DNA from 2 places in the Streptomyces sp. NPDC052079 genome. Region 2 is predicted to be linked to the other one. Evidence: riboswitches for the same ligand, from Rfam matches in the RefSeq annotation. Region 2 holds a riboswitch; the other holds the start of a gene.
The links. A riboswitch is a leader RNA that binds a small molecule or an ion and turns the genes downstream of it on or off. The one in region 2 is predicted to bind cyclic di-AMP.

Region 1 (4,523 bases), on a different contig from region 2:
TGCCTTGATCGTCGGCAGGTCCAGGTGGTCGTAGTGGTCGTGGGAGATCACGACGACATCGACCGGGCCGAGCGCCGCCAGCGGCAGGGGCGCGGGGTGCAGCCGCTTGGGTCCGGCGAAGGGGAACGGCGAGCAGCGCTCTCCCCACACGGGGTCGAACAGCACCCGCTGCCCGTCGATCTCCGCGAGCACGCTGGAGTGGCCCATCCACGTCAGGCGCAGCCCGGTCGCCGGCGGGCGGTTCAGGTCGGCGAGGGTGGTGGGATGGACCGGGATCGTGCCCTGCGGGGCGCGGAGGGAGCGGGAGTCCTTGTCCAGGAACTGCTTGGCCATGTCCCATCCCGACCCGGAGGGACGCGTACGGGCCTGCCCGCCCGGGTTCTGGAACACGCCGTTCGCGAAGTGCGGGGACCTGCGGATCCGCGCCAGGCGCTCACCGGCCGGCTCCGCGCCGAAGGCCGGCAGCCGCAGGGCGGTCAGCCTCGCCCGGGGGGCGGAAGAAGCGGCCACGGTACCTCCAGATGAAGTCGATCGGAGTGTCCATTATGTGCGGTGGCTCCGCGGACGGGGGCAGTTGTGGAAACAGCCCCCGCGCCCCCAAAGGGGCGCGGGCAACTGCGCGACCAGCCACCCGTACACGCCCCCGCGCGCCAAGCCCCACGCGGACCTCAAGACGCCGCGAGCGCAGCACCCCAAAAGGGGCGCGGGGAACTGCGCGACCAGCCACGCACCACCCACACACGCCCCGCGCGCCCAGCACCCCGCGAACCGCGCCTCACGCCACCTTCGCGATCCGCGACCGGATGTCCTCCGGGGACAGCGTCCCCTTCGCCGTGACGTGGTCGCCCGACGACTCCCCCCGCAGGCGGCGGCCGATCCACGGGACCAGATACTCCCGCGCCCAGTGGACGTCGTCCCGCCGGATCTCCAACGTGCCGCGAGGCGGCAGCGGCGGCCACGGCTGCTCCGGGTCCGCGGGCACCTTCAGGCCGAGGGCGAGGCCCGCGCGCAGCGCGACGCGGGTGTGGCCCTCGGGCGAGAGGTGCAGCCGGTCGGCGTCCCAGGCCCTGCGGTCCTGGACGCTCTTGAGGGACCACAGGTCCAGCACCGTGCAGCCGTAGCGGTCGGCGATGGCCCGTACGTGCCCGTTGTACGTGGCGATCTTGCCGCGCAGATGCCTGAGCACGGGGACGCCGCGGGTGTCGAACCCGGTCGTCACCAGGACCGTGCCGCACACGGCGGTGAGGGCGGCGATCGCCTGCTCGAAGCGCTCGGCGACCTCGTCCGGGTCGGTGCCCGGACGGAGGATGTCGTTGCCGCCCGCGCAGAACGAGACCAGGTCGGGGGCGAGTTCGACCGCCACCGGGAGCTGGTCCGCCATGATCTGGTCCAGCAGCTTTCCGCGCACCGCGAGATTGGTGTACTCGAAGTCCCCCTCGGGCCGGCGGTCGGCGAGAAGCACGGCGAACCGGTCGGCCCAGCCGACGAACGCCCCGTCGGGGCCGGGGTCACCCACGCCCTCGGTGAAGCTGTCCCCCACCGCCACGTACGACCCGATCACTCTTCTGCTGTCATTCTTCGAATCGTCTGCCACGGCAGATCATGATTCACCGTGGAATGTGACCTACGCGACCGTAGGCGAGCGTTGACGTGCGGTGAGATAAGCCACTCTCAGAATGTCGCCCGGTCCGGAATACACCGGAGGCCGGACCCGTGGATGGGGTCCGGCCTTCGGTGCGCGTGTCAGGAAGGTTGCCGCAGGGGGTCAGATGGAGACGCCCTTGGAGCGGAGGTAGGAGAGCGGGTCCACGTCCGAGCCGTAGTTCGGGGTGGTGCGGATCTCGAAGTGCAGGTGCGGGCCGGTCGAGTTGCCGGTGGAGCCGGAGAGACCGACCTGCTGGCCGGCGCTCACGGTCTGGCCGGCCGAGACCGACAGCGAGGACAGGTGGGCGTACTGGGCGTAGTGGCCGTCGCTGAGCTGGATGACGACCTGGTTGCCGTACGCGCCGGCCCAGCCCGCGGAGACGACCGTGCCGGAGCCGACGGCCTTCAGGGAGGTGCCGGTCGGGACGCTGAAGTCGACACCGGTGTGGTAGCCGCTGGACCACATGCCGCCGGCCACCTTGTAGGCGGTGCCGATGCCGCCGCCGGGCACCGGGGAGCTGTAACCGGAGGCGGCCGGGGAGGACGGCTGCGGCTGCTCGGCCGGCTGCTGCGCCGGCTGCTCGGCGGGCTTCTCGGCCTTCGCCGCGGCAGGCTTCGGAGACGCCGGCGCAGTGGACTTCTTCGGCGTGGCCTTGGCGGCCTCACCGTCGATGGTGAGCTTCAGACCGGGGTGGATGAGTGCCGGGTCGTCGCCGACGGCCTCGCGGTTGTCCGCGTAGAGCTGCTTCCAGCCGCCGTCGACGTTCTCCGTCTCCGCGATCTTCGCCAGGTAGTCGCCGGCCTTCACGGTGTACGTGCGGACCTGGTCGCTCTTTTCGGCGGTGGCCTCGTGGCCGCCGGCGGAAAGGGACTGGACGGCCTTTTCGGGGGCCGCCTGCGGCGTGGCGGCGTTCGCGCCGGTGGCGCCGAGAAGCGGCAGGGCGAGTGCGGCGCCACCGGTTCCGGCGACGGCGATGGAGCGGGTGAAACGCTGAGCCTTGGGACGGCGGTGCTTACCCTTCGCGGGCATGACGAATTCCTCTCCGGCGCCTGCGAGGTGAGCTGTCGGGTTCGGACTGGAGATGTCCGGCCGCGATATCACGCGACTTAACCCCAAGCCGTTCCGGAGACCGGAACAGGCAGTCTTACCTGTGGGTCCCCCGCTCCTGCCGTACACGGGTCAGTGTGTGCGGGCTCCGGGCGGCGGCAGGATTAGGCGTCCGTCCGGATCGGTCGTGAACGTAAGCGACCCGGATGCGACGGGACAAGCGGCAGTTCGCCGCGAAGGTGCTTTTTCCGTGATCCACAGGAGGAATTGACGTCACCGAGCGTCAATCGTGATGCAGAGGGCCCACGAATTCCCTTGTTATTGCGCTTGATTACGTGAGCATGGCGATAACACATCGTCACGGATATGACGCTGCTCACGCACCCCACTCCCATTTCTCCTGCTTTGGTGGCATGTTATAGCGAAGCGACCTAATCGGACACAACGCCTCAATCATGCGATCACAGGCATGCGCATCCTGGGCGCCTGGGCGGCCGGGCCACGCCTGTGGAGAACTCATTGCCCCAGGCAGGCATGTCGTATCGTCAGGTGATGCCCGCCGACGAGCAGCGGCGGCGGCGCCGAGTGGGAGGAGTCCCCGTGACGCAGCAGATCCCGTCGACCGAACCCGAGCTGGCCGGAGTACGCAACTTCCGCGACGTGGGCGGACTGCCGACCGTGGACGGTCGGCGGGTGCGGCACGGGGTGCTGTTCCGCAGCGGTCACCTGGCCCATGCGACCGCCGAGGACGCCGTCTTCCTGTCCTCGCTCGGGCTGCACACGATCTTCGACTTCCGCAACGCGGCGGACCAGAAGCTGGAGGGGCCGGACGTCGAACTGCCGGGCGTGCGCAATCTGAACCTGCCGCTCAGCGACCCGGCCGACGGCGCCGAGTTCTGGAAGATGGTCCGCGACGGCGACCTGGACCAGCTGCGCTCGGTCCTCGCGGACGGCAAGGGCGCGGACCGGATGATCACCTCCTACCGGATGATCATCACGGAGCGCACCGCCGAGCACGCCCAGGTGCTGCGCTCGCTCGCCGAGGACAGCGTCCCCGTGCTGATGCACTGCGCGGCGGGCAAGGACCGTGCGGGACTGTCCGTGGCGGTGACGCTGCTCGCGCTGGGCGTCGAGCGGGACGCGATCGTCGACGACTACCTCAAGTCCAACGCCAAGCACCGCCGTTACAAGGTGCACCGCAGCGGCAGCTCCGCCTCGGCCTACTCCTCCGAGGTCATGGAGCTGCTCAGCCCGCTGTTCGACGCCCGGGCGGAGTACCTGTCGGCCGCCTTCGAGACGGTGGAGGAGACCTGGGGCGGGGTCGACGCCTATCTGGAGCAGGGGCTCGGCCTCACCCCCGGGGCCCGGGAGCGGCTGCGCGAGCGCATGCTCGACTGAGGCGGGCACCCGCCCCGGCGTCTACTTCTTGGGGGCTATCTCGAACAGGAAGTAGATGAAGGCCGCGAAGAGGTGCCCCACCACCACGTAGATGAACAGCCGCACCCACAGGGCCCGTGGGAACTTCTCCTCCATGTCCTTACCAGTCATGTCGCTTCTCCGTGGATCGGGCCCAGGCACAGCGCGGCCGTGGGACTCTGCAGCAGGGTGTGGACGAACAGCAGTTCGACCCCGTCGGGGTCGGCTGCGGCAATACGGTGCGGGGTCAGCGAGTCGAAGTGCGCGCTGTCGCCCGGGGCGAGCCGGTGCAGGACGTCCCCCAGGCGCAGCAGCAGCCGGCCCTTGAGGACGTACAGCCACTCCTCGCCGGGATGGACGCGCACGATGTCGCCCTGGGAGCCGTGCGGCACATGGACCCGCAGGGCCTGCATGC
Region 2 (4,523 bases):
CTGGTCGCGGTGGAGAAACGGTCCCGGCCGGTCACGGAGTCGCGCTCCCGCACAGCACCGCCATGATCCCGCCTCTCGTCTCGCCGTCATACGCGTCTCGTTCACCGTCATACGCGCGTACGTCCCCGCACACGGTACGGGACCGAGTACGGGGACGTACGTACGACGCTGCCTGCGAACCGGCGCTCAGTCCTCGGAGCGGAACCGCGGGAACGCGCTGCGGCCGGCGTACACCGCGGCGTCGTCGAGGATCTCCTCGATGCGCAGCAGCTGGTTGTACTTGGCGACGCGCTCGGAGCGGGCCGGGGCCCCGGTCTTGATCTGGCCGCAGTTGGTGGCGACCGCGAGGTCGGCGATGGTGACGTCCTCGGTCTCGCCGGAGCGGTGGGACATCATGCACTTGAAGCCGTTGCGCTGGGCCAGCTCGACGGCGTCCAGGGTCTCGGTCAGCGAGCCGATCTGGTTGACCTTGACCAGCAGGGCGTTGGCGGCGCCCTCGTCGATGCCGCGCGCGAGACGCTCGGGGTTGGTGACGAACAGGTCGTCGCCGACGAGCTGGACCTTGTCACCGAGCTTGGCGGTGATGGTCTTCCAGCCCTCCCAGTCGTCCTCGAACAGCGGGTCCTCGATGGAGACGAGCGGGTACGCCTCGACGAGCTCGGCGTAGTACTCGGTCATCTCGGCGGCCGAGCGCGTCTTGCCCTCGAAGGTGTAGGAGCCGTCCTTGTAGAACTCGGAGGCGGCGACGTCGAGCGCGAGGGCGATCTGCTCGCCGGGGGTGTAGCCGGCTTCCCTGATGGCCTCGAGGATGAGGTCGAGGGCCTCACGGTTGGAGCCGAGGTTGGGGGCGAAGCCGCCCTCGTCGCCGAGGCCGGTGGCCAGGCCCTTGCTCTTCAGGACCTTCTTCAGCGTGTGGTAGACCTCGGCGCCCCAGCGCAGGGCCTCGGAGAAGGACTCCGCGCCGATCGGGGCGATCATGAACTCCTGGATGTCCACGTTGGAGTCGGCGTGCGAGCCGCCGTTCAGGATGTTCATCATCGGCACCGGCAGCAGATGCGCGTTCGGACCGCCCAGGTAGCGGAACAGCGGAAGGTCGGAGGCCTCGGAGGCGGCGTGGGCGACGGCGAGCGAGACGCCGAGGATGGCGTTGGCGCCCAGGGAGCCCTTGTTGTCGGTGGCGTCCAGGTCGAACATCGCCTGGTCGATCAGGCGCTGCTCCGTGGCGTCGTAGCCGACGAGCTCCGGGCCGATCTGCTCGATGACGGCCAGTACGGCCTTCTCGACGCCCTTGCCCAGGTAACGGTTGGCATCGCCGTCACGGAGTTCGATGGCCTCGAAGGCGCCGGTGGAGGCGCCGGACGGGACGGCGGCACGACCCGTGCTGCCGTCGTCGAGGCCGACCTCGACCTCGACCGTGGGGTTGCCTCGGGAGTCCAGGATTTCCCGGGCTACGACGACGTCGATGGACGGCACGAGCATCTCCTTCTTGGATGTGACGCGGGTGAGCAAGGCCACGGAGGTCTTGCGAGACCGAGCCTAACCGGCTCCGGGCGATCGGCCATCCGGCCGCTCACCCCATGGACAGAACCGAGCGTAGATTGTTTTTGATCGGAACAAAGGCGGTTCCGGAAACCCCGACCGGAAAGTCTTCCCCCGCGCATGACCCCGCCCCGGTGCGTACGGGGGATGACGCACCGGGGCGGGGAGCCCGTGGGGACGGGGAGGGACCTGCGGCGTTGCCCTACTTCAGGTGCAGCTGCTGGCCCGGGTAGATGAGGTCGGCGTCCTGGACGATGTCGTCGTTCAGCTTGAACAGCTCAGCCCAGCCGCCCTTGACGTCGTGCTCCTCGGCGATGGAGCTGAGGGTGTCGCCCTTGACGACCTTGTACTCGCCGTCGCCCTTCTCGACCTTCTTGCCGGTGGGGGTGGTGACGGTCTTCTTCTCGGCCTTCGGCTCGGCCTGCTTCTCGGCGGCCGGGCGCTCGGTGGAGCGCGAGGCCTTCTGCTCGGTCTCGCGGGGCTGGGTGTTCTGCGCGGAGCCGGCCGAGTCGCCGGTGTAGGCGGCGTTGGAGAGGCCCTTGCCGCAGACCGGCCAGGCGCCCTTGCCCTGGCCCGCCAGGACCTTCTCGGCGATCTCGATCTGCTGGGCCTTGGTGGCATGGTCAGCGCTGGGGGCGTACTTCGTGCCGCCGTAGCCGGCCCAGGTGGAGGCGGAGAACTGCAGACCGCCGTAGTAACCGTTGCCGGTGTTGATGGACCAGTTGCCGCCGGACTCGCACTGGGCGACGGCGTCCCACTCGGACGCGGTGGCGGCGGAGGCGCTGCCGGCCGCCATCAGCGGGGCGGCGACGGCGGCGGAGGCGACACCGGCGATGGTCATCGCGCGGGTGCCCTTGGACGGACGACGGTGCTTGCCCTTGCCGGAAAACAGCATGGTGGATCCCCTCACCGACGCCTGCGAGGTGAGCTGTCGGGTTCGGGCCGGTTGAGTTGCCCGGCCGCGTCCCTCCCGGGAGGCGGCTTCACCCCAAGCCCGAACCGGTGTCAATCACCGGAAAGGGCACTTACCTTGGGTCCCCCGCTCCTGCCTACGGCGCATGACGCGACGACTGTTCCCGTGCTGCCGCTGGCAGGATTCGGCGTGGCGGCAGCCGGGGCCCGCGATGGCGAGCGGTCACGACCGTAGACACGCGATTCACGGAATATCAAAGAGGATCAGCGCTTCTGAGACCTATCTCTCACGGCCTTTACACCGGACATTCGGCGCGAATCATGCCGTCAACCGGCCCCGCGTCCGGGCGATTTCGGATGTCACTTTTCGCCCGCTTCGGTCCCGACCTCGAGCTCCTGACCCGGCAGGATGTAGTCCGGGTCGGCGCCGATGAGCTGGGCGTTGACGGCGTACAGCGCACGCCATCCGCCGTCGACCGCAAGGGAGTCGGCGATGGACGAGAGGTTGTCCCCGGAGTCCACGGTGTAGGAGCCGCCGGTGCTGCCCCAGGCGTCGAGACCGCGCGCGTGCCGGCCGGACGACTCGGACGCACGCTCCTCGTCCTCACCCTCCTCGGCGCCGGCGCCGCGGTGGCGACCGGTTCCCTCGTCACCACTGTCCGCTGAAGAACCGCCGCTCTGCACCGTCTTGTCCGGCTTGTCACCGTCGGGGGTGGCAGAGGGGGAGGCACTGACGTCCGCACTCTTGTCGCCACCGTCGCTGCCCGAAGGGGCGTCCGATTCAGTCGACCTGCCGGATTCATACGATGCGCCGCCGGCGCCCTCCGGCGTCTTGTCCTTTCCGTCCGCACCGGACGACGGGTCGGCCGTGGCCGACGGAGAGGCGGAAGCGGATGCGTCGCCGGAGTCCGGCGAGGCGGACGTACCCGTGTCGACGTCGGCCGCGGGAGCGTTCTGCTCCAGGCCCGCGAGCAGGCCGCAGGTGCGCCATGCTCCGACACCCTGGTCGGCGAGGATCGCCTCGGCGACGGCTATCTGCTGATTGCGGCTGGCCTGGTCGGCGCTCGGCGCATAGTCCAGGCCGCCGTACTTCTCCCAGTCGTCCTGGGTCAACTGCAGGCCGCCGTAGTACCCGTTGCCGCTGTTCTCGCTCCAGGAACCACCGCTCTCGCACTCGGCGACCCGGTCCCAGGTGGAGCCGTCGGCCGCGCTGGCGCTGCCGGCCGCGAGGAGCGGGATCGCGATGGCGGAGCCGGTCACTCCGGCCGCGACGAGGAGAGCCGGAGCCTGGCGGGGGCGGCGGTGCCGACCGTTCCCGGAGAGCATGCGAAGACCTTTCACACGACAGCGATGAACCGGCGCGGCGAAGGAGCCCGAGACGGAGCGCCGCACTTGAAGGGTGAAGGTATCGGCAGTCGATCACTTGTCACAAGTTAATGCCGCGCAGATCACGTGAAGATCACAGAGTTGAGCGCGTGTCACGTTTGCGCTGGCCCGAGCGGGGGCAAAGACCGGAGCCCGGTCCGTCACTTTTGCGGTGGGGTGAATTCCACCGGAAGTGTGCGCAGTCCGCGCATAATGAGCCCGCCGCGCCACCGGAGTTCGTCCGGTTCGACCGCCAGCCTCAGGTCCGGAAGCCTGGTCAGCAGCGTGGCGAGCGCGGTCTGGCCCTCCAGGCGGGCCAGCGGGGCACCCAGGCAGTAGTGGATGCCGTGGCCGTATCCCAGATGCTGGTTGTCGCGCCGGCCGAGATCGAGCACGTCCGGGTCGGCGAACCGGTCCGGGTCCCGGTCCGCGGCGGCGAGGACGACGAGCACCGGGTCGCCCGCCGCGATGCGCTGCCCGCCGATGGTGACCGGTTCGGTGGCGAACCGCCAGGTGGCGATCTCCACGGGGCCGTCGTAGCGCAGGAGTTCCTCGACACCGGTCTCCAGCAGCCCGCGGTCCCCGGCGGCGAGGGCCCACTGCAGGCGTTCGCGCTGATCCGGGTGGGTGAGCAGGGCGTAGGTGCCGTTGCCGATGAGGTTCACGGTGGTCTCGAAGCCCGCGAACAGCAGGATGAACGCCATGGC

Region 1: linked by a shared signal. The riboswitch ahead of AB0L56_RS25440 (peptidoglycan DD-metalloendopeptidase family protein) and the one ahead of AB0L56_RS22835 (transglycosylase family protein) in region 2 are both predicted to bind cyclic di-AMP.

What each region holds. Positions count from the first base shown of each region.
Region 1 covers NZ_JBFAWL010000021.1:50,453-54,975, forward strand. The annotation lists partial or broken gene AB0L56_RS25430 (MBL fold metallo-hydrolase) at 1-510, opposite strand, end outside; gene AB0L56_RS25435 (SGNH/GDSL hydrolase family protein) at 776-1,561, opposite strand; gene AB0L56_RS25440 (peptidoglycan DD-metalloendopeptidase family protein) at 1,766-2,674, opposite strand; cyclic di-AMP (ydaO/yuaA leader) riboswitch at 2,679-2,840, opposite strand; gene AB0L56_RS25445 (tyrosine-protein phosphatase) at 3,293-4,090, shown strand; gene AB0L56_RS25450 (DUF6126 family protein) at 4,112-4,240, opposite strand; gene AB0L56_RS25455 (XRE family transcriptional regulator) at 4,237-4,523, opposite strand, start outside.
Region 2 covers NZ_JBFAWL010000017.1:15,261-19,783, forward strand. The annotation lists gene AB0L56_RS22825 (septum formation initiator family protein) at 1-35, opposite strand, end outside; gene eno (phosphopyruvate hydratase) at 187-1,473, opposite strand; gene AB0L56_RS22835 (transglycosylase family protein) at 1,742-2,434, opposite strand; cyclic di-AMP (ydaO/yuaA leader) riboswitch at 2,438-2,606, opposite strand; gene AB0L56_RS22840 (transglycosylase family protein) at 2,812-3,777, opposite strand; gene AB0L56_RS22845 (cytochrome P450) at 3,978-4,523, opposite strand, start outside.